4 regions of the Streptomyces sp. NPDC031274 genome follow, and region 2 is predicted to be linked to each of the others. Evidence: riboswitches for the same ligand, from Rfam matches in the RefSeq annotation. Region 2 holds a riboswitch; each other region holds the start of a gene.
The links. Region 2 has a riboswitch for cyclic di-AMP ahead of ACZ5CR_RS28165 (transglycosylase family protein). Riboswitches for the same ligand answer to the same signal wherever they lie in the genome.
Positions count from the first base shown of each region.

Region 1 (7,612 bases), on a different contig from region 2:
ACGCCCACACGGTGGCCACGGTCACCCTGTCGAAGTCCTTCGGCAGCCAGGGCGGCGCGGTCCTCGGCCCCGCCAAGGTCATCGACCACCTGGTCAACGCGGCCCGCACCTTCATCTTCGACACGGGACTCGCCCCGGCCGCCGTGGGGGCGGCTCTCGCGGCTCTGCGCCTGCTGCGCGGGGAGCCCGAGCGCGCCGCACGGGCTCGCGAGGTCGCGGCCGAACTGCATGAACGCCTCACGGCGGAGGGCCTCTCGGCGGTACGGCCCGATGCCGCCGTCGTCTCCGTGCGCGCGCCGTCGCCGGAAACGGCCGTGCGGTGGGCCGCCGACTGCCGGGGCGCGGGCCTCGTCGTCGGCTGCTTCCGTCCGCCGTCGGTGCCCGACGGCATCTCGCGGCTGCGGCTGACCGCCCGGGCGGATCTCACCGGCGCACAGATCGCCGATGCCGTCCGGGTGATCAGCCGCACCGCACCGCGATAGTCACCGGAGGCCGTGGACGAAGGCCTCCCAGGTGGCGGGCGAGAAAAGCAGGGCGGGCCCTGCCGTGTTCTTCGAATCGCGCACGGCGAGCAGCCCCTGCTTCGGCCCTGAAGCGAGCGGAGCTGTTTCCACGCAGTTGTTCATGCCGTTGCTGCGGCTGCTGCGATGCCACCGTGCGTCGTGCAGAGACGTGCTTGAAGGTACGTGCCGAGGCAGTGCAGTCATGGTGCCCCCTTACGCGCCGTCACATATCCCGGCGATGTGATCCGTTGATTCCTCGGGTGAAAGTGCCTTTCTGCGAAGGGAGTTGAAGGCATCCGTGTACGCCCGGAGGTCCTCTCTCCGTTCGAGGTAGAGGCTACTCGTCAAGTGGTCGAGAACAACCACATCCAGATCAGCAATGTTCGGAAATGAGAAAATAACGAAAGAGCCGATGAGGCCGACGTGCTCCCCTGCGGTGAACGGCAGCACCTGAATCCGCACGTGGGGCAGTTGTGAGGCTTCCAGTAACCGTTTCAACTGGCCCGCGAGGACCTGACTGCCGCCCACCGGCCTGTGGAGCACCGCCTCGTCCAGGACCACGCTCAGGTGCAGCGGAGGAGCCGCGCGCAGCACGTCCTGACGGGCCAGACGCACCTCGACCAGCGCGTCCACCTGCTCGTCCGGCCTTCCGGCGAGCGCTGCCCGCGTCACCGCGCGCGCGTAGTCCGGAGTCTGCAGCAGCCCCGGCACGACGGTGGTCTCCAGGGTGCGGACCCGGCAGGCCTGTGACTCCAGGCTGATGAAGTCGCGGTAGGCGGGCGGCAGCAGCTCGCGGTAGGCATGCCACCAGCGGCGGCGCCCGCCGTCGTCCTCCGGGCCCGCAAGCGCGACCAGTAACTGGCGCAGGTGCGGGTCCTTCACCTCGTACGCCTCGAGCAGCAGGCGTACGTCGGCCGCCTTGGCGCCGCTACGCCCCGTCTCGATCCGGCTGACCTTCGACTGATGCCAGCCGACCCGGTCCGCTGCCTGGCCGCTGGTGAGTCCGGCGTGCGTGCGCAGCGCGCGGAGCTCGGCGCCGAGTTTCCGGCGGCGCACCGCGGGACCGTACCGCATGTCCGTCTCCTTCCCGGCGGAGCCTCTTTCCCGGACTCCTCAGGCCTCTCACCGGCGACAGTAGAGGAAGCGTCGGCCTCTCACCCAAATACGGTCTTCCGTAGCAGAGTTCACCGCTTCGAGCGACAGATATATGCACATCTTGGTGGATGGCCACCTGTGAGCGCCCCGAGAGTGGCAGGCTGGCGCAGAGCACCATTCCGGGACTGTCCTCGTGCCTTCCGTGACGAGTCGGAGCCGAGCCCCGGTGGGAAAGGGACAGCGTCGCCATGGCAGACCTTCAGGAAGCATCCGTCACCCTGCCGAGCGATCCTGCCTCGGTCTCCGCGGCCCGGAAGTACGTCTTGACCGTCCTCACCGAGTGGGGCCTCGCGGACGACACGGAGGCCGCCGACACCGTCCGGCTCATCGTCTCCGAACTCGCCACGAACGCCGTCCAGCACACCCGGGGCCAGTCGCCCACCTTCACGGTGGAGATGGAGCTCGACCGGGAGGAACAACTGCGCATCGGCGTCACCGACAGCCATCCCCGCTACCCCAAGCGGCTGCCCGCCGCGGTCCAGCAGGACAACGGCCGTGGCTTGGTGATCATCCGCTGGCTGACCATGGAGTGCGGCGGCAGGCTGTCGGTCACGCCCACCCCCGAGGGCGGCAAGACGGTCTGGATCGCGCTGCCGTGGACCGCGACGATCCGCGGTGACGCGACAGCGGCCCCCTCGGCTTCGCCCTCACGCTCAACTGGCTGAGCGTTTCGCCCTCACCCCGCCGAGCGTCCGAAGGCCCCCCGGAGCAGCGCCCGGAAGGTGTCCGCCGCGGGGTGTGACCCGTCGGAGCGGTGGACGACCGAGATCGTACGGCGCAGGTTCCCCGGCTCAAGCGGCCTGACCCCCACCGGGGTGACCGCCGTCCGCGCCACCATCTCCGGTACGACGGCGACCCCGAGCCCCGCGCTGACCAGCGCGCACACCAGCGCGTAACTGGGAGTCTCGACCAGGACCGAGGGCGTCGCCCCGGCCCGGACGAGTACGGACTCCACGCCCTGCCGGGGTGGATGCGAAGGCGCCATGCTGATCAGCGGCTGACCGGCAAGATCGCTCAGAGGCAGCCGTGACGAGGTGCTCACGAGCGCGTGGCCGGGCGAGGTCACCAGGACCAACTCCTCGACCAGGATCTGCTCCGCGGACACGGACGCGGGCAGCGGCAGCGCGTCCGCGGGCTCGTAGGTGTGCGTGAGGGCCAGGTCGACCTCGCCCGCTGCCACGGCCGCGACGCCGAGCGGCGGTTCATAGCCCCGGACCGTCAGTTCGATGTCCGGATGGGCGCGGCGGAACGCGGTGAGCGCGGGCGGCATCAGATGGATCCCGGCGGTGGTGAAGGTCCCCACGCGCAGTCTGCCGCCGGACAGGCCCGCGAGCCGGGCCAGTTCGTGGCGGGCCTGCTCCATCTCGTCGAGGACCCGGCGCGCCCGCGCGAGAAGGAGCTCGCCCGCGCCGGTGAGGCGTGCCCCGCGGTGATGCCGGACCAGGAGCGCGGTGCCCGCCTCCCGTTCGAGCTTGGCCAGCTGCTGGGAGAGGGCGGGCACGGTGTAGCCCAGGCGTTCGGCGGCGCGGGTGATCGATCCGGCCTCGGAGACCGCCACCAGTGCGGCGAGCCGCGTCGGGTCGTACATGGAAGTCTCCCGGTGCAGGAGCGTGCGGGAGCCGACGGGCCGTGCGGCCGTGGGGTGCCGTCCGTCGGCGTGGGGGTAAACGCCTGCTTAAGGCAGACCCAGGATATTCCACATACCTGCTGAAGGCAGAACGACGGCAGCCTTGGGGTCGTGGACGCACAACCGGTCACCTTCGCCGGAGTCGCCGCGGGCATGGTCGCCATGCCGGGCGCCGACTTCGCCGTGGTGGTGCGCAACGCCCTCACCTCCCGCCGCGCCGGAGTCGCCTGCGCGATCGGGGCTGCGGAGGACGCGTACGGCCCGTTCGATCGAGGGCGGTACAGGTGTCGCGCTCAGCGTCCTGGGCCTGGTGCTCCTGACCGAGGGCCTGATGGCGTGACGCCGTCCGGCCCGCCGGTGTCGGTGTCGTCGTCATAGTCGCCCTTGCCCGCGCCGCGCACCAGGGCGGGAAGCAGGCCCCAGAGGCCCGCGCACACCACCAGCGTGCCCGCGCTCGCGATGATCCCGCCGGTGCGCCCCACCGCCACGTCCACGACCAGGAGCACGGAACCGGCGAGCGCGAACACCAGGACCACCATGCCGATACCGGCGAGGCGGGACGACACCCGCACGATCCGCGGCTTGGAGTGCTGCCCGAACAGCGACCTGTGCAGGGCGGCCGGCGCGGTGAACAGGGCGGCGGACAGGACGGCGAGCAGCAGTGTGGTGACGTACGTGGCGCGCTGCACCGTGTCGAGCGAGGGGAAGCGCTCGGTGAAGGCGAGCGTCAACAGGAACGCGAAGAGGATCTGCACCCCGGCCTGCGTGACGCGCAGCTCCTGGAGGATCTCAAAGAAGTTGCGGTCGGCGCGCTCGAAGCTCGTCTCGTGGCGCGGCGGCGGGTCGCCCGCGGGGGGAGCGCTGTTGTTTTCGGCCATGGCGCACGAGTATCCGCGTGGACGCCGTCCACGCCCGGCGGACGCGCCGATCAGAGGGCCGGGCGGGGGCGGCCGAGCGGCGGCGGCAGCCGTGAGGCTCCCGCCGCCGTCCGGCAGCTGACGTTCAGTGACGGGTGATCAGCGCACCCTGCCGTACCAGACGCTCTTCGTCCAGATCTTCTCGAGGCGCACCACGGTGTTGGACTTCGGGGCGTGCCAGATCCTGCCCTTTCCGGCGTAGATGCCGACGTGGTAGACGTTCCGGCCGGAGTGGAAGAAGACGAGGTCGCCGCGGGAGCGTTTCGACGCCGAGACGTGGCGGGTCTTGTTGTACTGCTGTGCGGCGGTGCGAGGCAGCTTCTTGCCCGCGCGCTTGAAGGAGTAGAGGGTCAGGCCCGAGCAGTCGAACCTGTGCGGCCCCTTCGCTCCGTAGCGGTACGGCGAGCCTTTCTTTGAGGCAGCGATCTTGAGCGCTTTGGTTCCGTGCGTCGCGGCTTCTGCTTCCGTCGTGAGCCCTGGGCCCACGAGGGTGCCGCCCACGACGGCGAGCGTGAGGACCGATACGGAGCCGGCCCTGGTCAGCAGCGACGGAACATGATTCAGCGCGGTCATGCGCAACCCTTCGTCAGCCGCCTGTGAAGGATGACCTGTCGGATTCGGGCTGGCGAAGTTGCCCGGCCGCGGTGTGCGGCTTCACCCCAAGGGTCGGCGTCCGGACCTTCCGGACCGACCCGTCATGCCTGGGTCCTCCACTCCTGCCGATGCACCGATGTCGACCGGTCATCCGGGTGGCGGCAGGACTCGGCGTCCACCCGGACCGCCCCGCCGCTGTGGCGGGGGCTTGTCGTCGGAAGGGATCTTGACCCGTCAAGGGTGCGAATTCCGAGCCGAAACGGCGTTTTGTGAGGCTCCTCACGCCTGAACCGTTCGGGTGGACAAAGTCTGATTCGGGATCGGGGTGAGGCCCTCGACGATCGTTCGACCAGCACCGGAACGAGGAATTCCGGCCGTCGCGTACACATCTGACGCAACCGCGGACAGCCCGAATGACTACGATCGTCTACGCCGAACGAGGTAGCCCGTTTGGTTCGTTTGAGTCCCGCCCCGGACGGTTCGGACGTCAGGGCCGGGGTGACGGAGGCTCAGGATGCCGACGGGGGCGGCACAGTGACCCGTCCGGCTCGCCGCTCCCCGTCCAGCACACGGAGCGCTCGGGCCAGCGTCGGCGCGTGCACGGCGCTCTCGCCCCGCTGGTGCATGAGTGTCAGGGCGTCCCGCAAGGCGGTCGCGCTGCTCACCAGGGCCTGTGCGGCGCGCAGCCCGCCGTAGGTGTCCGAGGCGCGGGCGGGATTGATCCGGCCGACCAGGTCGACCACTTCGAGGTACCGGTCGATCAACTCGCCCTCGGCGCGGGTGAGCGCGGGCAGCTGAGGAAGCTCGGGCGGCAGCACCGGTGGCTCACCTCGCGTCCGGGGTGCGCAGGGACGATGTGCGGGTCGCGATGATCCGGTCCACCAGGCCGTACTCGACCGCTTCGGAGGCGCTGAGGATCTTGTCGCGCTCGATGTCGGCCGCGACGAGCTCCGGGCTCCGGCCGGTGTGTTGGACGAGCAGCTTCTCCAGCTGCGCCCGGGTGCGCAGGAGTTCGTCGGCCTGGATCGCCAAGTCGGTCGCCTGGCCGTGGATCGGCTCGGCGAGCGAGGGCTGATGGATGAGGATCCGGGCGCCCGGCAGCGCGCATCGCTTGCCGGGGGTGCCCGCGGCAAGCAGGACGGCCGCCGCCGACGCGGCCTGGCCCAGGCAGGCCGTCTCCACGTCGCAGGTGACGAACTGGATCGTGTCGTAGATGGCCGTCATCGCGCTGAACGAGCCGCCGGGAGCGTTGATGTAGAGCGAGATGTCGCGGTCGGGCGCCAAGTATTCGAGGTGCATGAACTGCGCCATCACGTCATTGGCGGAGGTGTCGTCGATCGGCGTCCCGAGGAAGACGATGCGCTCCTCGAGCAGCTTCGAGTAGGGATCGAGGGTCCGCTGCCCCGTGGAGGTGCGGTCGGTGAACTCGGGCAGGACATGGCGGGCGAACGGTCGGTTCATGGCACGTCTCTCCTCTGGCGGGGGTGGCTGCTCCCCAAGGTGTCTGTAAAAAATGTACAGGACGTACGTAACGTCGTGATGGGGAGCATGTTCGAGTGATCCGCCGGAGTCAACAGACGCACCGCGTTTCAGCCGCTCGCTGAGAGCGCATGCCGAGAACGCGGCCACGAACGTCGGCCGCCGACCGCCCCGAAAGCCGCCCCGAGCCGAAAGCGTCGTATGAGCCCTGAAGCCCACCGAGTCCCCGACGCCGGGGAGCTCGTCCACCTCACCGCCCGCGAACTCGCCGCCCGGATCCGCGAGCGCGAACTGTCCGCGCGCGAGGTCGTCCAGGCGCACCTGGACCGGATCGAGCAGGTCAACGGCGCCGTGAACGCCGTGGTGACCCTCTCGGCGGAGCGCGCGCTCGACGAGGCGTACGCCGCCGACGAGCAGGCAGCGCGCGGCGAACCGCTCGGCCCGCTGCACGGGTTGCCCATCGCACACAAGGACACGCACGACACCCGTGGCATCCGGACCACCTACGGGACCCCGCTCCTGGCCGACAACGTCCCGGACCGCGACGAGCTGATCGTCGAGCGCATCCGCGCCGCCGGGGCGATCACCGTCGGCAAGACCAACGTGCCCGAGTTCGCTGCCGGTTCACACACCTTCAACCCGGTCTTCGGTGCCACCCGCAACCCGTACGACCTTCGGCGGTCGGCGGGCGGCAGCAGCGGGGGAGCGGCGGCGGCGCTCGCGTGCGGCATGCACCCGCTGGCCGACGGCAGCGACATGGGCGGCTCTCTGCGCAACCCCGCGTCGTTCTGCAACGTGGTCGGCCTGCGCCCCTCGCCGGGTCGGGTGCCGAGCTGGCCGGACACCGCCCCGTGGTCGACGATGGCCGTGCAGGGGCCGATGGCGCGCACGGTGGCCGACGCGGCCCTGCTGCTGTCCGTCGTCGCCGGGCCCGACCCGCGCTCGCCGATCGCTCTGGAGATGCCGGGGAGCGCGTTCGGCGGATCACTGGAACGGGATCTGAGGGGGCTGCGGATCGCCTGGTCGCCGGACCTGGGGGGAGCGGTGCCGGTCGACCGCGAGGTCACCGAGGCGTTCGCGCCGGCCGTCACGGTCTTCGCTGACCTGGGGTGCTCGGTCGAGGAGGCCTGCCCTGACCTCTCCGGTGCCGACGAGGTGTTCCGGACCTTCCGTGCCTGGCAGTTCCACCTGGCGCTCGGCGAGCTCGTGGAGACCGCGGCCGACCGGATGAAGCCCAGCCTGGTGCGGAACGTACGGCAGGGGCGAACGCTCACCGGTACCGACCTGGAGCGGGCCACCGTGCTGCACGGCGAACTGTTCCACCGGGTGAGGGAGTT
Region 1 is NZ_JBVIHP010000036.1:74,959-82,570, forward strand. It holds gene ACZ5CR_RS39320 (8-amino-7-oxononanoate synthase) at 1-482, shown strand, start outside; gene ACZ5CR_RS39325 (DUF397 domain-containing protein) at 483-707, opposite strand; gene ACZ5CR_RS39330 (helix-turn-helix domain-containing protein) at 717-1,577, opposite strand; gene ACZ5CR_RS39335 (ATP-binding protein) at 1,847-2,323, shown strand; gene ACZ5CR_RS39340 (LysR family transcriptional regulator) at 2,335-3,246, opposite strand; partial or broken gene ACZ5CR_RS39345 (LysE family translocator) at 3,397-3,531, shown strand; gene ACZ5CR_RS39350 (DUF6328 family protein) at 3,579-4,163, opposite strand; gene ACZ5CR_RS39355 (C40 family peptidase) at 4,302-4,775, opposite strand; cyclic di-AMP (ydaO/yuaA leader) riboswitch at 4,779-4,942, opposite strand; gene ACZ5CR_RS39360 (hypothetical protein) at 5,306-5,614, opposite strand; gene ACZ5CR_RS39365 (ATP-dependent Clp protease proteolytic subunit) at 5,622-6,257, opposite strand; gene ACZ5CR_RS39370 (amidase) at 6,477-7,612, shown strand, end outside.
Region 1: another riboswitch for cyclic di-AMP. It lies ahead of ACZ5CR_RS39355 (C40 family peptidase); the one in region 2 lies ahead of ACZ5CR_RS28165 (transglycosylase family protein).

Region 2 (7,612 bases):
AAATCCGCCGCCACATCGGCCACTTGCTCCTTGCCCTGGGCGATCGCGCGGCGGCGCACGACACCCTGGGGCGGCTGCTCCTGGACGCCGAGCGGATGCACGGGATCGGACATCCGTTCCCGGCGGAGATCCGGCGTACGTTGCAGTGGCTAGGACAAGTGCGCGGGTAGTGACGGCTCGGCGCGAGGGTGCCCCAACTCTTCGAGAATCGTTGGTCGAATAGGTGGCCGAGGGACCGGCCACTGCCTAACATCGATCACCGCAAGACTTTGTGCACCGCCGCACAATCTCTCGACCGGGAGGCTCACTTGCACCGCCGCCGTCGTACCGCGCTCGTTCTCTCCGCCGCAGCCGTCGCCGCGGCTCCCCTCCTCACCGCCTGCGGCAGCGAGGCCCATCCGGGCGCCGCGGCCGTCGTGGGCGACGACCGGATCACGGTCGCGCAGCTGGAGAGCCGGGTGAACGAGGTGCGCGCCGCGCAGCGCGCCGCGATCCCGGACGAGCAGCAGTACGAGCAGGCCATCGCCAAGACCGGCGGCCTCACCCGCAGCACGCTGCACACGATGGTCCTGGACAAGGTGCTGCACCAGGCGGCGGCCGACGCGGGCGTCGCCGTCTCACGCCGCGAGATCCAGACGATGGAAGCGGGCCTGCGACAGCAGGCGGGCAGCAAGAAGGCCCTCGAACAGGGCTGGCTCCAGCAGTACAGCGTCGCCCCGTCCCGCCTCACCGAGAGCTTCCGTACGGAGATCGAGGCCCAGAAGCTCGCGAAGGTCATCGGCGCGGACATGAACGCCCCGGAGGGCCAGGCGGCCTTCTGGAAGGAGCTCTCCAAGGCCTCCAAGAAGCTGGACGTGGACCTGAACCCGCGGTACGGCACGTGGGACGTCGAGAAGAGCAAGCGCGCGGACGCCAAGACGCCGTGGGTGCGTGAGGTGTCCGGGAACGGCGAGGCACAGCCCAAGCAGGCGTAGAGGCACAGCCCGAGCAGGCGTGACAGCCTCGGGAACGGCGCTGTCGGCGCCGTGGGTTACGTTCGACGGGTGACGAACGAAACCACGCCCCCGGCCGACGCCCCCGGCCGCGTCATCCTCCTCACCACCAGCCACCGGGTGGCCCCCGGCCTCCTCTCCTGGCCCGCGTGGCAGGCCCTGCACGCGGCCGACGAGGTCCTGTGCGCCGACGCCACGCACCCTCAGCTGCCGTATCTGCGTGAGGCGGGCGTGGCGGTGGACCAGGCGGCGCCCACGGCCCAGGAACTGGTGGCGGCGTGCGCGGGCGACCGCACGGTCCTGATCGTCGCCACGGCCGAGGGCGACCGCGCCCTGACGGACGGCCTGGCGAGGCTCGCGGGCTCCGGCCGCCTCTCGATGCCGGACCTGGAACTGCTCCCGGCGTCGTACGACCTGCCGGGCGCCCGCCTCCTCGACCTGGTCCAGGTCATGGACCGGATCCGGGTCGAGTGCCCGTGGTCGTCCCAGCAGACGCACAAGGGCCTGGCGAAGTACGCGATCGAGGAGGCGTACGAACTGGTCGAGGCGATCGAGGAGGGCGACAGGGAGGAACTGCGCGAGGAGCTCGGCGACGTCCTGCTCCAGGTGGTCTTCCATTCCCGTATCGCCGAGGAGGACGAGGAGTCCCCGTTCTCCGTGGACGACGTGGCGGGCACGATCGTCGACAAGCTGATCCACCGCCACCCGCACGTATTCGGCGACGACTCGGCGGAGACCCCCGAGGACGTGAAGGCGCACTGGCTCCGCACGAAGGCACAGGAGAAGCAGCGCTCATCGGTCACGGAGGGCGTCCCCCTGGGCCAGCCGGGCCTGGCACTGGCATCGAAGCTGGCCGCACGGGCACGGACGGCGGGCCTGGAGGTACGGGCCCCCTCGGGCGACGGCGTCGGCTACGAACTCCTGGCACTCGCCCTACGGGCCGAGGCACAGGGCGTGGACCCGGAGGCGGCGCTGCGGGTCGCCGCGCGGGCTTATCGGGACGCGGTGCTTGTGGCGGAGGCGGATTCCGGCCGCTGATCAGCCTGTCCGGCGTTTGAGGACGAACACGGCGGAGCCGGTGATGACGGTACGCAAGGCGCCGGGCCAGAGGAAGGAAGCCTCCCGTACGCCGGATAGCGTCGACCCCATGCAAGACCAGCCGCCCGTCCCCGCAGCCTGCCCCGCAGGGGCCCCCGCGTCCGAGGCCCAGGGGCCAGACCCCGCCCAGGGGCCAGAACTCTTCACCTGGGAGTTCGCCACCGACCCCTATCCCGCCTACGCCTGGCTGCGCGAGCACGCCCCCGTGCACAAGACCCGGCTCCCCAGTGGCGTGGAGGCCTGGCTCGTCACGCGGTACGACGATGCCAAGCAGGCGCTCGCCGATCCGCGGCTCAGCAAGAATCCGGCCCATCACGGTGAGCCCGCGCACGCGAAGAGCAAGACCGGGATCCCGGGCGAGCGCAGTGCGAACCTCATGACGCATCTGCTCAACATCGACCCGCCGGACCACACCCGCCTCCGCCGCCTCGTCTCCAAGGCCTTCACGCCCCGCCGCATCGCCGAATTCGCGCCACGCGTGCAGGAGTTGACGGACCGTCTCATCGACCAGTTCGTCGAGAAGGGGGAGGCCGACCTCATTCACGACTTCGCCTTCCCGCTCCCCATCTACGCCATCTGCGACCTGCTGGGCGTGCCCCGCGAGGACCAGGACGACTTCCGTGACTGGGCGGGGATGATGATCCGCCACGGGGGAGGCCCCAGGGGCGGGGTCGCCCGCTCCGTGAAGAAGATGCGCGGCTACCTCGCCGAGCTGATCCACCGCAAGCGCCTCGAACCCGGCGACGACCTCATCTCGGGGCTCATCCGCGCCTCCGACCACGGCGAGCACCTCACGGAGAACGAGGCCGCCGCAATGGCCTTTATCTTGCTTTTCGCCGGTTTTGAGACGACCGTGAACCTCATCGGCAACGGCGCCTATGCCCTCCTCACCCACCCCGAACAGCGCGAGCGGCTCCAGGGCTCCCTCAGGGGCGGCGACACCGGTCTCCTGGACACCGGGCTCGAGGAGCTCCTGCGCTTCGACGGGCCCGTCGAACTCGCCACCTGGCGGTTCGCCACCGAGCGGCTGACCGTGGGAGGGGAGGACATTGCCGTCGGCGACCCCGTCCTCGTCGTCCTCGCCGCCGCCGACCGTGACCCGGAACGCTTCGACCGGCCGGACACGCTCGACCTCTCCCGCCGCGACAACCAACACCTCGGCTACGGCCATGGCATTCATTACTGTCTCGGCGCACCGCTCGCCCGGCTCGAAGGGCGGACCGCCCTCGCGACGCTTCTGCGGCGCCTCCCTGACCTGCGACTCGCGGCGGAACCTGACGATTTGAGATGGCGTGGCGGGCTCATCATGCGTGGACTCCGCACGCTGCCCGTGGAGTTCGCGCCCGCACAGCAGAGCAAATATCAGGCATCTGAAACGCCGTCCAGCTGACATGCCGTCAAGACTGTGACTTTCACGTGATCTCCGCTGCATCGACTTGTGACAAGCGTTCGACTCCCGCTACGTTCACCGACGACTCGGCATCCCGTGCCGCTGTCGTCGCTCCAGTCACGCGAAAGGCAACCGCATGCTCTCCGGCAATGGTCGTCACCGACGCCCCCGCCAGGCCCCGGCCCTGATCGTCGCGGCAGGAGTCGCAGGATCGGCCATCGCCATCCCGCTGCTCGGTGCCACCAGCGCGAGCGCGGCGGACGCCGCCACGTGGGACAAGCTCGCGGAGTGCGAGAGCGGCGGATCCTGGAGCGCGGACGCGGACAACGGGTACTACGGCGGGCTCCAGTTGTCGCAGCGGGTCTGGGAGGACCACGGCGGCCTCGACTTCGCGCCGAGCGCCGATCAGGCCAGCCGCTCGCAGCAGATATCCGTGGCCGAGAAGGTTCTCGACGACCAGGGGACCAAGGCCTGGCCGAGCTGCGCGCCGGTCGCCGGGCTCACTCAGGACGGCGCCGCCGCCGACGTCGACCCGGGCGCTCCGATCACGACGACGCCTTCCGACGAGTCGACGGAGTCGGCCGACCCCGGCGACTCGGATGACTCGGACGACTCGGATGAGCCGGGCGCGTCGCCGAGCGAGTCGGCCGACCCCTCGGACAGTGCCACGTCTTCGGACAAGTCCTCGGGCGAGTCCTCCAAGAAGCCTTCCGGTGAGTCTGGCAAGACCGATAAGGCCGATAAGACCGACAAGTCCGGCTCCGGCGACGAGGCGCGAGACAAGAATCACGACGAGTCGGGTGATTCGGGCGAGTCGGGTGATTCCGATGGCTCGGGCAAGTCCGGGCAGAGCGATGAGACTTCGCCGACCGCCACCCCCACCACCGGCGAGGGTGAAGGCCGCCACCGCGGCGACAGCGCGGACGGCAAGCAGCCCGGCGACGACTCCCGCGAGGGTTCGGGTCGGCACGCCTCCCGTGGCGACGAGCGTCAGCGGAACGGCTCGGACGGGACGTACACGGTCCGCTCCGGGGACAACCTCTGGGCCATCGCCGACGACCTCGACGTGAAGGGCGGGTGGACCGAGCTGTACGCGGAGAACGAGAAGGCCGTCGGCTCCGACCCCGACCTCATCCTTCCCGGTCAGAGCCTCGATTTGGGCGAAAAGTAGGGGAAGTTGGCGACTCGCTTTGCGCCTGATGTCTGGATTGGTGCAAGTGAGAGATGGGTCTCAGAAGCCCTGATCGTCTTTGGAAATCGACCGATCCCATGCCTACGGTCGTGACCGCTCGCCACAGCGGGCCCCGCCGGTCGGTACGCCGAGTCCTGCCAACGGCCGTTCGGGAACAGTCGTCGCGCAAGCGCCGTAGGCAGGAGCGGGGGAACCAAGGTTTCCGCCGGGCCCGGCCGTTCAGCATCGCGAGAGCGATGCGGAGGAACGGACGGGAACGGCTAGGGGTTAAGTCGCGCTCAAGGAAGCGCGGCCGGGCAACTTCATCGGCCCGAACCCGACAGCTCACCTCGCAGGCGTCGGTGAGGGGATCACTCATGCTGTTTTCCAGCAAGGGCAAGCACCGCCGCCCGTCCAAGGCCACCCGTGTCGCCACGCTCGCGGGCGTCACCGGTGTCGCGGTCGCAGCCCCGCTGATGGCGGCCGGCTCGGCCTCCGCGGCGACGAACTCCGAGTGGGACGCCGTCGCCCAGTGCGAGTCCGGCGGCAACTGGTCGATCAACACCGGCAACGGCTACACGGGCGGCCTGCAGTTCTCGTCGTCCACCTGGGCCGCGTACGGCGGTACGAAGTACGCGTCCAGCGCCGACCAGGCCTCCAAGGCCCAGCAGATAGAGATCGGCGAGAAGGTCCTCGCGGGCCAGGGCAAGGGCGCCTGGCCGAGCTGCGGCGTCGGCCTCTCGGGTGCCTCCAACGAGGGTGGCGGTGCGCAGGAGAGCGCCCCGCAGCAGACCCAGGAGCAGCCCAAGAACGAGCCCAGCGCCCAGACCGAGCAGCCGCAGCAGGCCGCTCCGAAGGCCGAGGCGCCGAAGACCGAGGCTCCGAAGACCGAGTCCAAGAAGACCGTCCAGACCCCGACCGGTAAGACGGTCAAGAAGGGTGACGGGGAGTACAAGGTCAAGAAGGGTGACACCCTCTCCAAGATCGCCGAGGCGAAGGACGTCAAGGGCGGCTGGCACAAGGTGTACAAGCTCAACGGCGACATCATCGACAACGCCGACATGATCTTCCCGGGTCAGCAGCTGCACCTCAGCTAGTTCTGGCGGGGCGCCTGCGGGGCTTGTCTTCCTCCGCGGGCGCTTCGTGCTCGCTTCGCGCAGTTCCCCGCGCCCCTTCGGGCGCTGCTCTCCCCGCCCCGGTGCGCGTATCCCCCGTACGCACCGGGGCGGGTTTCGTTGCCCTCCCTGCTTTGTTCCGTTCGGAAACATTTTGCTCTCGGTTTGTCCACCGGGCGGTCGCTCGGCTCGCTCTTGCCCGGGAGCCGGTTAGGCTCATGTCCGCGAGGCCAACGCCCCGCGTACCCGCGTCACATCCCAGAAGGAGATGCTCGTGCCGTCCATCGACGTCGTCGTAGCCCGGGAAATCCTGGACTCCCGAGGCAACCCCACGGTTGAGGTCGAGGTCGGCCTCGACGACGGCAGCACGGGTCGTGCCGCCGTTCCGTCCGGTGCGTCCACCGGTGCTTTCGAGGCCATCGAACTCCGTGACGGTGACCCCAACCGTTACCACGGCAAGGGCGTGGAGAAGGCCGTCCTCGCCGTCATCGAGCAGATCGGCCCGGAGCTCGTCGGGTACGACGCGACCGAGCAGCGCCTGATCGACCAGGCGATGTTCGACCTCGACGCCACCGACAACAAGGGCTCGCTCGGCGCCAACGCCATCCTCGGCGTCTCGCTCGCCGTCGCGCACGCCGCGTCGGAGGCCTCCGACCTGCCGCTCTTCCGCTACCTCGGCGGCCCGAACGCGCACCTGCTGCCCGTTCCGATGATGAACATCCTGAACGGCGGGTCGCACGCCGACTCGAACGTCGACATCCAGGAGTTCATGATCGCGCCGATCGGCGCCGAGTCGTTCTCCGAGGCCCTGCGCTGGGGCACCGAGGTCTACCACACGCTGAAGAAGGTCCTGAAGGACAAGGGCCTCGCCACCGGCCTGGGCGACGAGGGCGGCTTCGCCCCGAACCTGGACTCCAACCGCGCCGCGCTCGACCTCATCCTCGAGGCCATCAAGCAGGCCGGTTACGTCCCCGGTGAGCAGATCGCGCTCGCGCTCGACGTCGCCGCGTCCGAGTTCTACAAGGACGGCTCGTACGAGTTCGAGGGCAAGTCCCGCTCGGCCGCCGAGATGACCGAGTACTACGAGGAGCTCGTCGCCTCGTACCCGCTCGTCTCCATCGAGGACCCGCTGTTCGAGGACGACTGGGCCGGCTGGAACGTCATCACCGAGAAGCTCGGCGAGAAGGTCCAGCTCGTGGGCGACGACCTGTTCGTCACCAACCCGGAGCGCCTGGCCCGTGGCATCGAGGAGAAGTCGGCCAACGCCCTCCTGGTGAAGGTCAACCAGATCGGCTCGCTGACCGAGACTCTCGACGCCGTCGAGATGGCCCAGCGCAGCGGCTTCAAGTGCATGATGTCGCACCGCTCCGGCGAGACCGAGGACGTCACCATCGCCGACCTGGCCGTCGCCACCAACTGCGGCCAGATCAAGACCGGCGCCCCGGCCCGCTCCGAGCGCGTCGCCAAGTACAACCAGCTGCTCCGCATCGAGGAGATCCTGGACGACGCCGCGGTCTACGCGGGCCGTTCGGCGTTCCCCCGCTTCAAGGGCTGAACCGGCAGACCGGCTGAACTGGCGGGGTCGGCTGAACCCGCCGACTCCGCCGGACCCGCCGGGCTCCGGCTCCGCTGAGTAGTTACGTACGTCCCCGTACTCGGTCCCGTACCGTGTGCGGGGACGTGCTTTGCATCCAAGGGAAAAATCAGGGAGCAAAGGCGGAGCGAAGCGCAGCGTACGTATCGGGGAGGCGGCACACATGGCCGTGAAGGACCGCGACCGGTTCTCCACCGCGACCAGGCTGCGGCTGCTCGGCGAGCAGACCGCGGAGCGTGTCTACCGCTCCCA
Region 2 is NZ_JBVIHP010000019.1:70,444-78,055, forward strand. It holds gene ACZ5CR_RS28140 (protein kinase domain-containing protein) at 1-170, shown strand, start outside; gene ACZ5CR_RS28145 (SurA N-terminal domain-containing protein) at 309-974, shown strand; gene ACZ5CR_RS28150 (nucleoside triphosphate pyrophosphohydrolase) at 1,044-2,030, shown strand; gene ACZ5CR_RS28155 (cytochrome P450 family protein) at 2,140-3,480, shown strand; gene ACZ5CR_RS28160 (transglycosylase family protein) at 3,617-4,651, shown strand; cyclic di-AMP (ydaO/yuaA leader) riboswitch at 4,833-5,025, shown strand; gene ACZ5CR_RS28165 (transglycosylase family protein) at 5,029-5,748, shown strand; gene eno (phosphopyruvate hydratase) at 6,041-7,321, shown strand; gene ACZ5CR_RS28175 (FtsB family cell division protein) at 7,524-7,612, shown strand, end outside.

Region 3 (7,612 bases), on a different contig from region 2:
CCGTAGGTGGGGAGGGCCCGCGAGTGCCCGTAACCGATCCCAGGCTGGGGATCGATGTCCCTGCGGGGTGGGCGGGGGATCCTCGTCACCGGCTGGTCGCGGTGGGGGATTCGCTGACGCAGGGATTCCAGAGCGCGGCGATCTTCAACACGTCGTTGTCGTATCCGGCGATCGTCGCGTATGAGCTGGGGTGTCTCCCGCAGTTCCGGTATCCCCTCTACGGGGGCTTGGGCGGGCTGCCCTTCAACCTCGAGTGGTTCCTGCGCGATCTGGAGGACCGCTTTGGGCGGAGTGTGGACTGGTGGGAGGTGCCGCTGGCCTTGTTCCGGGCTCGCCATGTGATGGACCGGGTGGAGGACTACTGGGAGCGAGGGGCCGGCCTGGCTGTGCCGTCGACAACGGCGATCATGCACAACCTTGCCGTGTTCGGGTGGGATCTGCGCGATGCGCTGTCGAAGTCGGCGGACGAGTGCCGTAAGCGGATCGACGTGCCGAGGGACGACCTCGTGAACCAGATCGTGCAGAACGCCGGTGAGCGCGCCGCCCTGAGGGTGCTGCCCACCCAACCCCGGACAGCGGGGGCCCTGACCCAGCTGGGTGCGGCGGCCGAGCTGGGCAAGGACATCGAGGGCACCGATGCGGAGCACGGCATCGAGACACTGGTCGTCTTCCTGGGCGCGAACAATGCCCTGCGGGCGGTGACCGACCTGCGTGTGGTGTGGAGTGAGGACGCCGGCTTCGACGACCTGGACGCCAAGCGCCGCTTCACGGTCTGGCGGCCCAGGCACTTCACGTCCGAACTGCGCGAAGTGGCCGTGGAAGTCGCCGACATCAAGGCACGCCACGTCATCTGGTGCACGGTTCCGCACGTGACCATCGCGCCGATCGCACGCGGCGTGGCGGTCAAGGTCCAGCCCGGTTCGCGGTACTTCCCCTACTACACCCGTCCGTGGATCAGCGACCGGGACTTCGACGTGGGCAGGGACCCGAGCATCACCGCGGAGCAGGCGCGGCAGGTGGACGACGCGATCGACGCGTACAACTACGCGATCACCGATACGGTCCGCGCTGCCCGGACCGAGGGGAAGGACTGGTACCTCCTTGAGACCTGCGGCCTGATGGACCGGCTGGCGTCGCGCCGCTACATCGAGGACCCCCTGGCGCGTCCGGACTGGTGGCGGCCCTATCCGTTGCCGCCGGCACTGCAGGCGCTGTCACCGCCGCCCAACTCGCATTTCCTCGCCGGCAAGGGCGGACGGCGCGCGGACGGCGGCCTGTTCTCGCTCGACGGTGTGCACCCCACGACGGTCGGATACGGGATTCTCGCCCAGGAAGTGATCAACGTGATGCGGCTGGCGGGCGTCCGGTTCTTCCGCCCCGACGCGAGCACCCCTCATCAGGACCCGGTGCTCGTGGACTTCGGTCGGCTCATCCGCCACGACACACTGGTCAACCATCCGCCGGAGAATCTCGGCTCGGCCCTGGGTGTCTTGAGCTGGGCCGATGAGGCCCTGGACCTGTTCCGTCGGGTGTTCTCCACCCTCTGATGGAACGTCAAGTTCGTGTCGGGGCGCGCAGTGGCTCTGGGACTTCCGGTAGTGCCGGGTCGAGTCAGCTCTCAGCGTTCTGGGCCAAGGACGACCGGCAGTTCCCGGTGTCCGTTGGAGATGAATGATTCCGCGGGGCGCAGCTCGGATGCGGGGACGGCGAGGGTGAGGCCGGGGAAGCGGGTGAACAGCGCCCGCAGCGCGATCTGGGCTTCCATCCGGGCCAGAGCCGCGCCGAGGCAGACGTGGACGCCGTGGCCGAAGGCGAGATGGGTCTTGTCGGCCCGGGTGAGGTCGAAGGAGCCGGCGCTGGGGCCGTGGAGGCCGGGGTGGCGGCCTGCTGCGGCGTAGGAGGCGAGGATGGCCTCGCCCTGGCGGATCACGAGTCCTGGTGTCAGGGCGATGTCCTGGACGGCAAAACGCATCGGCAGGTGCGCAACGGGTGCCTCGTAGCGCAGCGTCTCCTCGACGACGTCTGCCCAGGCGCTTGTGCCCTCGCGGACCTGGGCGAGCTGTTGAGGATGGGTGAGCAGCGCGACGATGGCCTGGTCCAGGAGGTTGACAGTGGTCTCGTAGCCCGCGCTGATCACCAGGAGGAGCGTGTCGAGGAGTTCTTGTTCACTCAGCGCGGAGCCGTCATCGTCCCGGGTGGCTATGAGCACGGAGGTCATGTCCTGGCCGGGCGTTTCACGTTTGGCCGCGACCAGGTCGGCCAGGATCGCGTACACCTCCTGGGTGTTCGCGGCGGCCTCATCGGGGCTGAGCGTGGTGTCGAAGACGCCGTCGACGGTACGGCGAAAGCCGGGCCGGGAGTGGTCGGGGATCCCCATGAGTTCGCTGATGACCCGGATCGGGAGCGGATGGGCGAACCGCTCGCGCAGGTCGGTGGGTTGCCCGGCGGGAAGGGTGGCGAGTTCCTTGAGCAGCGTGTCGGTCATCTCCTCGATACGCGGCTGCAGGGCGGCGATACGGCGCGAGGTGAAGGCCGGGCTGACCAGGCGCCGCAGCCGCCGGTGGTCGCCGCCGAAGGCGGTGAACATGTTGTCGACGGCCACCCACAGTGCCAGCGGCCAGGTGCCGAGGATCTGGTCGGGGAACATCGGCCAGTGCCGCCGGGGGTCTTTGGAGACCCGCGGGTCGGTGAGGAGCTGTTTGAGCAGGGCCGGGTCGGTCACCGCCCACGCCTCGACGCCCAGGACGTCGACGCGGGTGGCCGGGCCGCGTGAGCGCAGCTCGGCGTCCTCGGCGTGTCGGTCGCTGCCTGCGGCGTCCAGGACAAGGATCTGCGGCTGGTCCATGCGAGAACTCCTCAGGTAGGGGCGACAAGCGGCGCGGTGCGGGCGGGTGGCGGACAAGGAAGCCAGTTCGCGGTGGCGGAGGGCGGGGACAGCCTGCTCCAACCTGCGAAGTACGTCCAGGAGTTGCGCAGTTGCCCGCTGACAGATCAGGCCGCCGACCGGCCGGGCAGTCCGGCGCGGGGACAATCGCACCGGTACGTTGCACCACCAGGCCGCAGCGGATACCGGCCGCTTTCTCGCCGACCGCGACACATTCCGTCGTCTGTTCCGGCAGCGCGGATCCTTCCGGGGACTGGGGACTGGGGACTGGGGACTGGGGACTGGGGACTGGGGACTGGGGGCCGGGGAGCGGTGACCGGGGCCAGCAACGTCCCGTAACCGCGTCCCGCGCAAGCCCGACCCGTGCACTACGCGAGACGAGTACTACTCGCGCCGAGTGCTACTCGAGACAAGTGTTACGCGAGACACGTGCTGACCCTGTTGATCAGGCTGACCTCGCTGATCAGGAGGAGCCGCCCTGACCGGCACTGCCGATCGGGCCGACCTTCACCGGGGAGCCGGCGCCGTCGGTGACGGGCAGCGTGGCGGCGCCGGGCCACGCCAGGGTGAACGACTTCGTCTCGCCGGGCGGGGTCACCACAAGGCTCGTGACCTTCACGCCGGAGCCGCCCGAGTCGTTCATCGGGTAGCTGACGTTGAAGAACGTCGACTTCCCGTCCTGGAGGGTCATCCGGTCGGCCGGCTCGCCGGTGCGCTCGGCGGACAGATCCCCCTCGCTGGTCTTCAGGTCGAGGCCCGCGAACCCGGACAGCACGCAGCCCCGGCCGCTGCTGTTCTTCATCTCCACCGCGACGGAGCCCTCCGTGTCGCCGTCGATGGTGCTGTCCGATGCAGTGATGTCCAGATCGTCGGTACGGCACTTGTCGGCGGCCGTGCCGTCCTCGTCCGAGCCGGTCCCGGCGTCCGTGCCCTGCCCGCCCGAGTTTTTCCCGGCGGAGTCCTCGCCGCCGCCCTGCTCCGAATCGCCCGAGCCCGAACCGCCGTTCTGCTCCGAACCGCCGCCCGACGAAGACGTACTGGATGCGGACGACGGGTCGCCCTGTCCCGTGACGTCGTCGTCGTTGCAGGCCGTGAGCGAGAGACTCGCGGCAACAGCCAGGGCGGCGAAGGTGAGCTTGTGAACGCGCATCGTGTCTTCCTCAGAATCGGATGGGGTGCTGACGGTGCTCGCTACGAGCGAGCACTTCTGACCACCAGGACCCGCCCGGCCGGGCTTCCCGTTCCGATCAATCACCGCCTAATGCATCCCTGTTACACACACCTCCAGGCACCACTCGCACCACGATCGGTCACACCCCGCCTCACAACCGGCCTCTCCCACACCCCTGCCGTGGCCCGCCGCAGGCGCTGTACAGGCGCTGTACGGCAGGGGATTCAGGGGTTCTGTCACGGCGCGCCGCAGAGCGCCGGTGTACGTCACCGGCCGACCGTAAAGGCGGTTCCCGCCACCGTCGAGGCCTGCTCGCGGCTGCCGCCCGGCTGGGACAGACTCGTAACCCGGCGGACCTTGACCCGATCCGGTGTGTCGAGGGTCGTGCGGGGGAGTGGTGCGGCCAGGCAGCACTCCGCCTTGCCGCCCCCCAATGAATCTCGTCCAGAACGGATCTCGTCCAGGCGGGAGCCGTGCGGGATACCTTGGCGGGCGGTCTTCGCAATGCGCAGGGAAATCGTCGAAGACGGCCGCCTTGATCGCGGCGAAGCCGTCGGCCACGCGATGGCCGCGCCCCAGGCAGCGGATCGGCGGTTCTTGGCCGTCGCCGACGGCCCGACCCTGAGCTTCGTCGAGCTGGCCGATTGGCCGAGTGCCTGCGGGACCTGGGGCTCCTGAAGGCGGGGCTGTGACAGTCACCGAACGGTCTAGTAGGGGCCGTTCACGTTGTCGATCGAGCCGTAGCGGTCGGCCGCGTAGTTGCAGGCGGCGGTGATGTTGGCGACGGGGTCGAAGCTGTCCGTGGAGGTGCCGGGCACGTGGTACGCGGCGAAGGTGGGGTCGATGACCTGCAGGAGCCCCTTGGAGGGCGTTCCGGCGACGGCGTTGGAGTCCCAGTTGTTGGTGATCTGAGGGTTGCCGGACGACTCGCGCATGATGTTGCGGTGGATGCCCTCGTAGGTGCCGGGGATGCCGTGCTGGGCCAGTACGTCGAGTGACTCCCTGATCCAGCCGTCGAGGTCGTCGGTGTACGTCTTCTTCGCCGGGGCTGCGGCGGGCTCGGCGGTGAGGGTGTCCGTGCGCTCGGAGCGGTCCGCCCGCTGAGCGGGGGCGTTTTCGCCGAGGGTGAGTTTGAGACCGGGGTGGATCATCTTGGGGTTGTCGCCGAGCGTGCTGCGGTTGTCCGCGTACAGCTTCTTCCAGCCGCCGCTCAGGGAGTGCTCGCGGGCGATCTTGGCGAGGGAGTCACCGGCGGCGACGACGTACGTCGTGGGGGCCGCGGCGGGCTTGGCCGCTGCGCCGGCCGGCGCAGCGGCTGCGGTGGTCGCACCGAGCACCGGGAGGACGAGCACGGCGCCGCCCGTGCCTGCGGCGGCGAGGTTCCGGGTGAGCGGGCTGGACTTGGGGCGGCGGTGCTTTCCCTTTGCAGGCATGACGATTTCCTCTCCGTCGCCTGCGAGGTGAGCTGTCGGGTTCGGACGGGAGATGTCCGGCCGCACTGTGAATGCGACTTCACCCCGGAGCCGTTCCGGAATCCGGATCGGCGGCTTACCTGGGTCCCCCGCTCCTGCCGTGCGTAAGTGAGTGGGATGGGTTTCCGGACAGCGGCAGGATTCGGCGTTCCATCCGGATTGACGGTGACGTTAGGCGAGGAATGCCAGAAGGAACAAGACACGAATTCGCATAGGCAATGCGCGAGGGCTCGCCTCCAGGCGAACAGGGCCGCTCGCACTCATTGATCAAAAACCCCAAATTTCTTAGTGCGCAACGGAAGTGCGCCCAACGGTTCGCAGTTGTTCCCAGCGGCGCCGCGACCGGAAGCGTGACTCAATTCACTGAAGGGAATGCAGCACGAGGGTGCCCCATATGGCTTTATTCGGCATGAATGGCGCGCAAAATAGACATTGGGCCGCGCGTGACCCTGGCGGCACGGGCGCCGGGGCAGGGGGTGTGGTGGCGGTTCACCGCCCTCGCTTTCGCGAAACAGGCACTCTCCCGTACCCGCAACCAGCAGAACTCGCCGGGAAGCGATCCTGCTGGGTCAGGTCCTGCTGTGTGCGCCCCCTGACGCCGATGCCGCAGGGCCCTGGCCGGAGTCTGCCGCTGCCTCGCCCCGCACCCGGCAGGCGAATCCGGCTGCCGGTCCCGGGCCGCTGCGGTCCCTCAGGGGTAGGGGCTTCTTTGTCTCTGTATCCGTGCGGAGACACGGTGTCGGCGGAGCCGGTACTGTCGACGCCCGCAGGATCGACCCTCGGTGGCTTTCCGTCATTTCGCTTCCCCCCCCCCCGCAAAGCGAGGCTGGCTGTGCGCTGGTTGCATGGGGCCAGAATTCCCGCCTGTGTCCGAAGGAGGTAAGGCCCCGATCTCGGTCCGTCCCGCTGGATGTGACGGCATATCAATCCCCTCTCGAGTGTTGTGCATCATGAATTAACGCCGGAGCTGAGAACTCTTTTCAGCTGACGGTCAGATGACCCGAGAGGGTGCCCTGGAGGAAATTCCCGCAACTCCCGCCCAGGGGAGGGAAATCCCGGGGTCCGCCCGGCTTCAGGAGCGGCCCGAGCCTCCTCTCTTAGCATTCTCCGGGGCTCGGGCCGAAGATCGTGACGCGCCCGGCGGAGTCCGGGGCCCGGGGAGGGTGGAGCTGTACTGTGCCGCCGATTTCGATGCGGGCGGAAGGCGCAGCGGATGCGGTGGCTCGGCGAGGTCGCCAGCTTGCAGGAGAGCCTGCGGCACATCGACGACAAGAACAGGAGAGCCTGCGGCACATCGACGACAAGAACAGGAGAGCCTGCGGCACATCGACGACAAGAAACAGCGGGCCGAACGCCTGCGAGCCCAAGCAGGTCGAGGCGAGGACGGCGTCGCTGCCCTGGACTGACCTCTATGCCAGGACTCTGTCGTCTGGTGCGGCGCTAATCGCCGTCCGGCTCAGTCGGCAGGGTGGGCCGGGAGCCCTCGTCGGGCACAACTACCAGGCGTACGGCCATGTGCCGGGAGTCGGGCGGGTGGTCACCGGGCTCCGTCTGGTATTTGCGTAGAAGCGTCTGGTACTCCTCGACGAACGCGGCGACCTGATCCTTCGTCATCCGCAGTCCGGCGCGGTAGATCTGGTTCCAGCCTGCGGAGGAGTCGTACCCGGCGTATGCGCTCACGACCAGGTTCAGGTCATGGGTCATCTTGAGGGCGCCGATCTTCACCGCGGCCTCGCGCTCGTCGGCCGCCAACTCCAGGCCCGGCGGCGTGAAGATGTCCGTCATGAGTGACTTCCACCAGCGTTCCCGGCCGGTGGACCGCTCCTCGATCTCGGCAATCAGCTTGAGGTCGGCGAGTTTGCGCAGGTGGTAGCTGGTGGTGCCGGTGCTTTCACCGAGGGCCTTGGCGACGCTGGTGGAGTTCGCTTCACCGTGCTCGCCGAGGTAGCTCAGGATGTCGCGGCGCACCGGGTTGGACAGTGCCTTGTAGAAGGCTTTGAGGTCCGGGCCGGTGAGCACTCTCTTCTCGGGGCGCTCGACCATGTCGGCCAGCGTACTGCAGAGACTCTCTGCAGCCATCACAGA
Region 3 is NZ_JBVIHP010000017.1:145,605-153,216, forward strand. It holds gene ACZ5CR_RS26320 (hypothetical protein) at 102-1,547, shown strand; gene ACZ5CR_RS26325 (cytochrome P450 family protein) at 1,619-2,845, opposite strand; gene ACZ5CR_RS26330 (DUF4232 domain-containing protein) at 3,348-4,034, opposite strand; gene ACZ5CR_RS26335 (hypothetical protein) at 4,560-4,733, shown strand; gene ACZ5CR_RS26340 (transglycosylase SLT domain-containing protein) at 4,763-5,488, opposite strand; cyclic di-AMP (ydaO/yuaA leader) riboswitch at 5,491-5,648, opposite strand; gene ACZ5CR_RS26345 (ArsR/SmtB family transcription factor) at 6,968-7,606, opposite strand.
Region 3: another riboswitch for cyclic di-AMP. It lies ahead of ACZ5CR_RS26340 (transglycosylase SLT domain-containing protein); the one in region 2 lies ahead of ACZ5CR_RS28165 (transglycosylase family protein).

Region 4 (7,612 bases), on a different contig from region 2:
GTCTGACGGTCGGTTCGGCCGCGCTTCGGCGACGGTCCGGCCCTGACTCAGCGGTGCGCGCCGTTCGCGGCGGAGGCGGGGCCCAACTTCCGTATCGCCCAGCGGTAGTGGCCCGCCGCCTTGGTGATGCCGATGAGGCCCGTCAGCCACAGGATGAGCCCCGTGCCCATGCCGAGCACGACGTCGCTGTACGAGTCCCGTCCCGGTTCGGCGTAGGCGGCGGCCGCGAAGGACGCCCACAGGCCGACCGCACAGACGAGGAGGGACGAGAGGAGCCAGCAGAGGCTGAGGCCGGGGGAGCGGAGAGCGGAGTCGGATGCCGGGTGGCTGTCCAGGGCCAGCCAGCTTTCGGTGAGTTCGCGGGCCTTGCGGTCGCTGCGGATACCGACGACGACGCCGATCACCGAGGGAACGAGGGCCCCGAGGCCCAGGACCGCGCAGAGCGGGCCCAGGACGAAGGCCATCGGATCATGGTCCTCGATCATCTCGATCGGCACCGTCAGAAGCGCCCAGCCGATGACGCAGCCGAGCGCGAGCAGCCAGAGCAGCAGGATCCGATGCACGCCCAGGCTGCGCCTGCGCAGCTCTTCGAGCGCCATGCCGCGGTCGTGCAGCAGCGCGTTCCGGTCCGGCCAGGTGCGCAGATAGGCGGGTGGCGGAGGCGGCGGCAGCGTACGGCGGGGCATGACCCTGACAGTACCCGCGGGCCCGCGCGGCACTTCGGGCCACCCGCGTGAGACCCCGGGCCACCCATGAGGACCCGCCCCCACCGAGACCCCTCACGCCACCCGCGCTGCCCCCGCGAACGGCATCTGGCTGATCGGGGCGAGGCGTACCGGTGCGCTCGGGTTCGGGGCGTGGATCATCTGGCCGTTGCCCACGTAGATCCCGACATGGCTGATGCCCTGGTAGAAGAAGACCAGGTCTCCGGGCCGGAGTTGAGAACGCGGGATCCGTTGGCCCTCGTTGATCTGCGCGTACGTCGTGCGCGGCAGGGCGACCCCCGCGGACCGGTAGGCGGCCTGGGTCAGCCCCGAGCAGTCGAAGGCGTTGGGACCGGTGGCGCCCCATACGTAGGGGCTGCCGAGCGCCTTGTAGGCGTACGAGACAGCCGCTGAGGCACGGGAGTTGGAGGCCTTGGCCAAGGCGCCCGGGGAGCCGTCACGGCCCGCGGCGCGGGAGGCCCTGTCGCGGTCACCCGTGAGCTTCGCGCGCTGCTCGGCGGTGAGCTGCGACAGGAGCCGCTTGGCCGCCTCGAGCTTTCCGGTGACGGTCTTCTTGTTCTTCTTCAGCTCCGCCTGACGGGACCTGAGGTCCACGAGTGTGTCGTCGGCCTCGCTGCGCAGCTGGTCGATCTCCCGGAGCTGCTTCCGCACGCCGTTGACGGCCGCGGCCTGGCGGCTGTCCGCCCGGTCGGCGAGCGCGGCACGCTCGAGGTACTGGTCGGGGTCGGAGGAGAGCGCGAGCTGGACGGCCGGGTCGATGCCACCGGTGCGGTACTGCGCCGTGGCGATCGCACCGAGACCCTCGCGCGCCGAGTTGAGCTTCTCCGTCTTGCGGGCCGCTTCGTCGCGCAGCTCGCCCAGGGACTTCTCGGCGCTCTCGGCCTTCTCCTTGGCGCCGTTGTACTTCTCGGTGGCGACCTCGGCCTCGCGGTAGAGCGCGTCGACCTTGGACTTCACCGCGGCCGGGGTGAGCCGTGGATCCGCGTGTCCTGTGCCGTCGAAGGCGATGGCTGTGGCGGCCCCGGCGAGGGCGATGGTGGCGGCGGTACGGGCCGTATGGCCACTGAGCGAGCGCTGTTTGGGCTTGCGGTGCGCTGCCACGAAAAGGGCTCCTTAAGGTTCCGGCGGCGGCCCACACAGGGGGAGCGGACCGCCGCCGGATTCTCGGTGGTGGTGTCCGACTGCCGCCCCTGTTCCGAGCGGCGGTGGGGAGCCGGTCACCTGACGAAGGACGCTAAACCTGACCGTCACGGGTTGGTGACGGATTGTGCGCAACTGGCTGAAGTGTGCCGCCGGTGACCGAATGTGGCTGTGCGGTCCACCGGACCGAGCGCCCTTCCCGTAGGCGTGTGTCCGATGCGGCGCTTGGGGCCCACCTGGCTACGGAGTGGTGATATGGCCCCGGCTAGGCTCCGGCTCATGGACGTTCTCACCCACCTCTTCGTCGGCCTGCACATCATCGGCATCGCCTCCCTCCTGGGTGGCTTCCTCACTCAGATGAAGCAGATGGGCGAGGGCACGGCCCGCTTCAACCCGGCGATGCTGCACGGCGCGCTGACGATGCTGGTCACGGGCGTCGTCCTGGTGGGTCTCAACCAGGCGGACGACAACCCGGTCAACAACCTCAAGATCGGCATCAAGATGGCCGTGCTGATCGTGATCCTCGCGCTGGTCTACGTGAAGCGGGACGAGGAGAAGGTGGACAAGGGGATGTTCGGCGCCGTCGGTCTTCTGACCGTCGCGAACATCTTCATCGCGGTGCTGTGGACCTGATCCCGCCCCCCCACTCACGGAAAACGGCCCTCCACGCGCGCGTGGAGGGCCGTTTTCTCGTGTGACGGTCGTGAGGGTTACGCGGGCCGTACCACGCTGTGGATCGGCATGTAGTAGATCGACTCGGTGCGGACGTTCGCACCCGGCTTCGGGGCGTGGATCATCTTGCCGTTGCCGATGTAGATACCTACGTGGCTGATGTCGTCGTAGAAGAAGACCAGGTCGCCGGGCTTGGCGTCGGCGGTCTTCACGGTCGTGCCGACCTTGACCTGGTCCCAGGTCGTGCGCGGCAGGGAGATCCCCGCGGCCTTCCACGCGTCCTGGGTGAGCCCGGAGCAGTCGTAGGAGTCGGGTCCTGTGGCGCCCCACACGTACGGCTTGCCGATCTGTGCCTCGGCGAAGTCGATGACCTTCGCGGCCTTCGCCGCGTACCCGCTGTCCGTGTTGCCGGAGCCGGAGCCGGAGCCCGAACCCGCGTCCGAACCGGAACCGGAACCGGAACCGGAGCCGGTGTCCGGGGTCTCCTTGTTCTTCTCGCGCTCCTTCGCCGCGGCCTCTTCCGCCGCCTTGCGCTTGGCCTCCGCCTCGGCCTCCTGCTTGCGGGCCAGCTCGGCGGCCTTGCGCTTGGCCGCTTCTTCCTTCTTCTTCTCGATCGCCGCGAGCCGCGCCTTCTCCTCGGCCGTCAGCTTCGAGAGCATCGTGCGCGCCTGGCCCAGCTTCTTCTGGACGGTCCGCTTGCTCGCCTTGAGGTCGTCCCGCGAGTCGCTCAGCGTCTGAAGGCTCTTGGCGGCCTTCGTGCGCTGCTTCGTCGCCGCGGCCTGCTTCGTCTGGTAGTCGTCGACCGCCTTCTTCTGGCGCGCGGTCAGGCGGTCCGACAGATGGTTCTGGTCGAAGTACCCCTGCGGGTCGTCGGCGAGCATCATCGTGGCGGTCTCGGAGACGGCGCCGGTGCGGTACTGCGCCGCGGCGAACGCGCCCAGCTCCTGGCGGGCCTCGTTCAGCTTGTCGGTGCGCTGGGCCACGTCGTCGAGAAGGGTGTCGACCTTCTTGCGCTGCGTGTCCGTGCGCTCCTTGGCCGAGTTGTACTTCTGTGTGGCCACGCCCGCCTGATGGTAGAGGTCGTCGACCTTCTTCTGGACCTCTTCGAGGCTGGGCTTCTGCGGTGCGGACGGTGCCGCCTGCGCGCTCTGTGACAGCAGGGCCACGGAGGTGAGGGCGGCCGTCGTGATGCCGATGGCGGGGGTGACGCGTAGGCCGGCCATGCGGGTCCGCGGCTTGCGGTGCGACGCCAAGGGAGGCGACTCCTTCCGTAGACCGCCTACCGGGTTAGCTGTCGGGTTCGGGCGGGTGGTTCCGGAAGGTTGCCCTACAGTCCCGTACTTCGTACGGGACCGATTCACCCCAAGTTCATCGTGGGTCCCCGGCTCCGAGGAGATCGAACTCGGCGGAGGCCACCCGTTCCCGGCGGGGTTCGCCGGTGGGAGTACGAGCAGCCCACGCAGCACGCTAGCCAACTCGTGTGGCTCGTGTGAAGGTTGATGTTCGATATGCCCGATACATTTTCGTGACTTTACGAAGCTCTTGATGCGGACACGCCATGCGGTGGCGGAGGGTGATCGGGCGTGGGCAGGGCGTAGACGAGTGGACGTTCGTGAGTGGACGTGGCCGGAACCCGGAGCGGGTTGTCAGTGGGGCCGCCTAGACTCGGGAGGCGATGAGCAGCCTCTTTGATGACAGCTTCCTGGCGGACCTCAAGCCCTCGCGGGCTTCGGAGGAAGAGCCCCCGCCGCCGCCCGAGGACAGTGCTCCGGAGTCCGTTCCGGATGATCTGTTCGACGGGAAGTTCGACGCGCCCGCACCCCGGGACGCGCACTACCGCGACGGCGCCCCGCGCCCCGTGCTCGACCCGGCAGCCCTGCTCGACGGTCTTAACGAGAACCAGCGCGCGGCAGTCGTGCACGCGGACACCCCGCTGCTCATCGTCGCGGGCGCGGGCTCCGGCAAGACCCGGGTCCTCACGCACCGCATCGCGTATCTCCTGGCCGAGCGGCACGTGCACCCGGGGCAGATCCTGGCGATCACGTTCACGAACAAGGCCGCGGGCGAGATGAAGGAGCGCGTCGAGCAGCTCGTCGGGCCGCGGGCCAACGCGATGTGGGTGTCGACCTTCCACAGCGCGTGCGTGCGCATACTGCGCCGCGAGTCGAAGACGATCGGTTTCACCTCCTCCTTCTCGATCTACGATGCCGCCGACTCCAAGCGCCTGATGGCCCTGGTCTGCCGTGACCTGGACATCGACCCGAAGAAGTTCCCGCCGAAGTCCTTCAGCGCCAAGATCTCGAACCTGAAGAACGAACTGATCGACGAGGAGACCTTCGCAGGACAGGCCGCCGACGGCTTCGAGAAGACGCTCGCCCAGGCATACGCGATGTACCAGTCGCGGCTGCGCGAGGCGAACGCCCTCGACTTCGACGACCTGATCATGACGACGGTCAACATGTTCCGCGCGTTCCCGGACGTCGCCGAGCACTACCGCCGCCGCTTCCGGCACGTGATGGTCGACGAGTACCAGGACACCAACCACGCCCAGTACGCCCTCGTGCGCGAGCTGGTCGGCCCCTCCGGAGGCGAGGGGGACGACCCCGCCGAGCTGTGCGTCGTGGGTGACGCGGACCAGTCGATCTACGCCTTCCGCGGCGCCACGATCCGCAACATCCTCCAGTTCGAGGAGGACTACCCGAACGCGACGACGATCCTCCTGGAGCAGAACTACCGCTCCTCGCAGACGATCCTCACCGCGGCCAACGCCGTCATCGAACGCAACGAAAGCCGCCGCCCCAAGAACCTGTGGACCAACGCGGGCGCGGGCGCGGGCATCACCGGCTATGTCGCCGACACCGAGCACGACGAGGCGCAGTTCGTCGCCGACGAGATCGACCGGCTCACCGACGCGGGCGACGCGAAGGCGGGCGACGTCGCGATCTTCTACCGGACGAACGCGCAGTCCCGTGTCTTCGAAGAGATCTTCATCCGCGTAGGCCTGCCCTACAAGGTCGTCGGAGGCGTCCGCTTCTACGAGCGCAAGGAGGTCCGGGACGTCCTCGCGTATCTGCGGGTGCTCGCCAACCCGGAGGACTCCGTACCGCTGCGGCGCATTCTCAACGTACCCAAGAGGGGTATCGGCGACCGCGCTGAGGCGATGATCGACGCGCTCTCGCAGCGCGAGAAGATCTCCTTCCCGCAGGCGCTGCAGCGCGTCGACGAGGCGTACGGAATGGCGGCCCGCTCGGCGAACGCCGTCAAGCGTTTCAACGTGCTGATGGAGGAACTGCGGACCATCGTCGAGTCCGGCGCGGGCCCCGCCGTCGTCCTGGAGGCCGTACTCGAACGGACCGGGTATCTCGCCGAGTTGCAGGCCTCGACCGACCCGCAGGACGAGACGCGCATCGAGAACCTCCAGGAACTCGCCGCCGTGGCACTTGAGTTCGAACACGACAGCGGTGGCGGCAGCGAGGACGGCGAAAACGGCGAGGACGGCGAAGGGCAGACCGAAGGGGCGGCCGAGGGCGAGACTGAGGACGGAACCGGCGGTGGAGAGGAAGACGCGGGCGCGGGCACAAGCGTTTCGGGCACGCTCTCCGCGTTCCTCGAGCGGGTCGCGCTCGTCGCCGACTCGGACCAGATTCCCGACGAGGAGGACGACGGCTCCGGAGTCATCACGCTGATGACGCTGCACACGGCCAAGGGCCTCGAATTCCCGGTCGTCTTCCTGACCGGCATGGAGGACGGCGTCTTCCCGCACATGCGCTCCCTCGGCCAGGTCAAGGAGCTGGAGGAGGAGCGCCGCCTCGCGTACGTGGGCATCACGCGCGCGCGGGAACGGCTCTATCTGACGCGGGCCTCGATGCGCAGCGCCTGGGGACAGCCCTCGTACAACCCGCCGTCGCGCTTCCTGGAGGAGATCCCGGAGGTTCACCTGGACTGGAAGCGGAAGGGCTCCGTCGGCGCGCCTGCCTCCTCAGGCCCCGCGGCCGGAATCGCCTCTTCCTTGTCGTCGTCGCGCTCGCGCACCGGGGGAGCGCAGGGCTTCGCCACGCGCCGCGCCTCGGAGAAGCCGGTGGTCGCGCTGGCGATCGGGGACCGGGTCACGCACGACCAGTTCGGCCTCGGGACCGTGGTCGGGGTGAAGGGCACGGGCGCGAACGCCGAGGCGACGGTGGACTTCGGAGAGCCCAAGCCGAAGCGGCTCCTGCTGCGGTACGCGCCGGTGGAGAAGCTGTAACGCGGGGGCGGCGGCCGGAGTTACGTCGGGTCGAGGTTGTGGCTGCGCAGCCACGGCAGCGGGTCGATCGCCGAGCCGCCGCCGGGGCGCACCTCGAAGTGCAGGTGCGGTCCCGTGGAGTTGCCGGAGTTTCCGGAGAAGGCGATGGGGTCGCCCGCCTTGACGGGGCCGCTGGAGACCTTGTGCGTGGAGAGGTGGCAGTACCACGTCTCCGTGCCGTCCTTGGCGGTCACGATCGCCATGTTGCCGTAGGCGCTGTTCCACTTCGTGGAGACGACGCCGTCGGTGGCGGCGAGCACCTCGGTGCCGTACGACACCGGGAAGTCGATCCCGGAGTGCGCGGACATCCAGTTGACGCCCGCCTGCCCGTAGTACGCGCTCAGACCGTGCTGCTTGACCGGCAGTGCGAACTTGGGTCGCAGACGCTCCTTGCGCGCGGCTTCCTCTATCGCCTTCTTCTCGGCGGCGACCTTCTCCGCCTTGAGGTCGATGCGCTCCTGGGTGCGGCTCGCGCGGTCGGCGAAGTCACCAGCGTCCGCCGAGAGGTTCGCCAGCTGCGTGTCGAGCTTGTTGTTGGCGGCGGAAGGCTGCACCGACGTGGGGTCCGGGGCCGATGCCGCCTGCGTCTCCTTGCCCTCGTCGCCGCCGAAGCTGCCCACGGAGGCGGCGGCGATACCGGCCACGCCCATCACACAGGCGGACGGCACGGCGACGGTGAAGAGGGCGGAACGCTTGGAGGGGGTGCGGCGGCGGGTCCGCGAGCGGGAGCCGTGCGAGCGGTCCATGACCGGCGGCTCGTCGGCACCGGCGGAGCCGTGATGGCTCGGCTCGA
Region 4 is NZ_JBVIHP010000032.1:40,742-48,353, reverse strand. It holds gene ACZ5CR_RS37190 (LuxR C-terminal-related transcriptional regulator) at 1-6, shown strand, start outside; gene ACZ5CR_RS37185 (hypothetical protein) at 48-686, opposite strand; gene ACZ5CR_RS37180 (C40 family peptidase) at 780-1,826, opposite strand; gene ACZ5CR_RS37175 (hypothetical protein) at 2,145-2,498, shown strand; gene ACZ5CR_RS37170 (C40 family peptidase) at 2,576-3,790, opposite strand; cyclic di-AMP (ydaO/yuaA leader) riboswitch at 3,799-3,955, opposite strand; gene ACZ5CR_RS37165 (ATP-dependent DNA helicase) at 4,213-6,780, shown strand; gene ACZ5CR_RS37160 (M23 family metallopeptidase) at 6,801-7,612, opposite strand, start outside.
Region 4: another riboswitch for cyclic di-AMP. It lies ahead of ACZ5CR_RS37170 (C40 family peptidase); the one in region 2 lies ahead of ACZ5CR_RS28165 (transglycosylase family protein).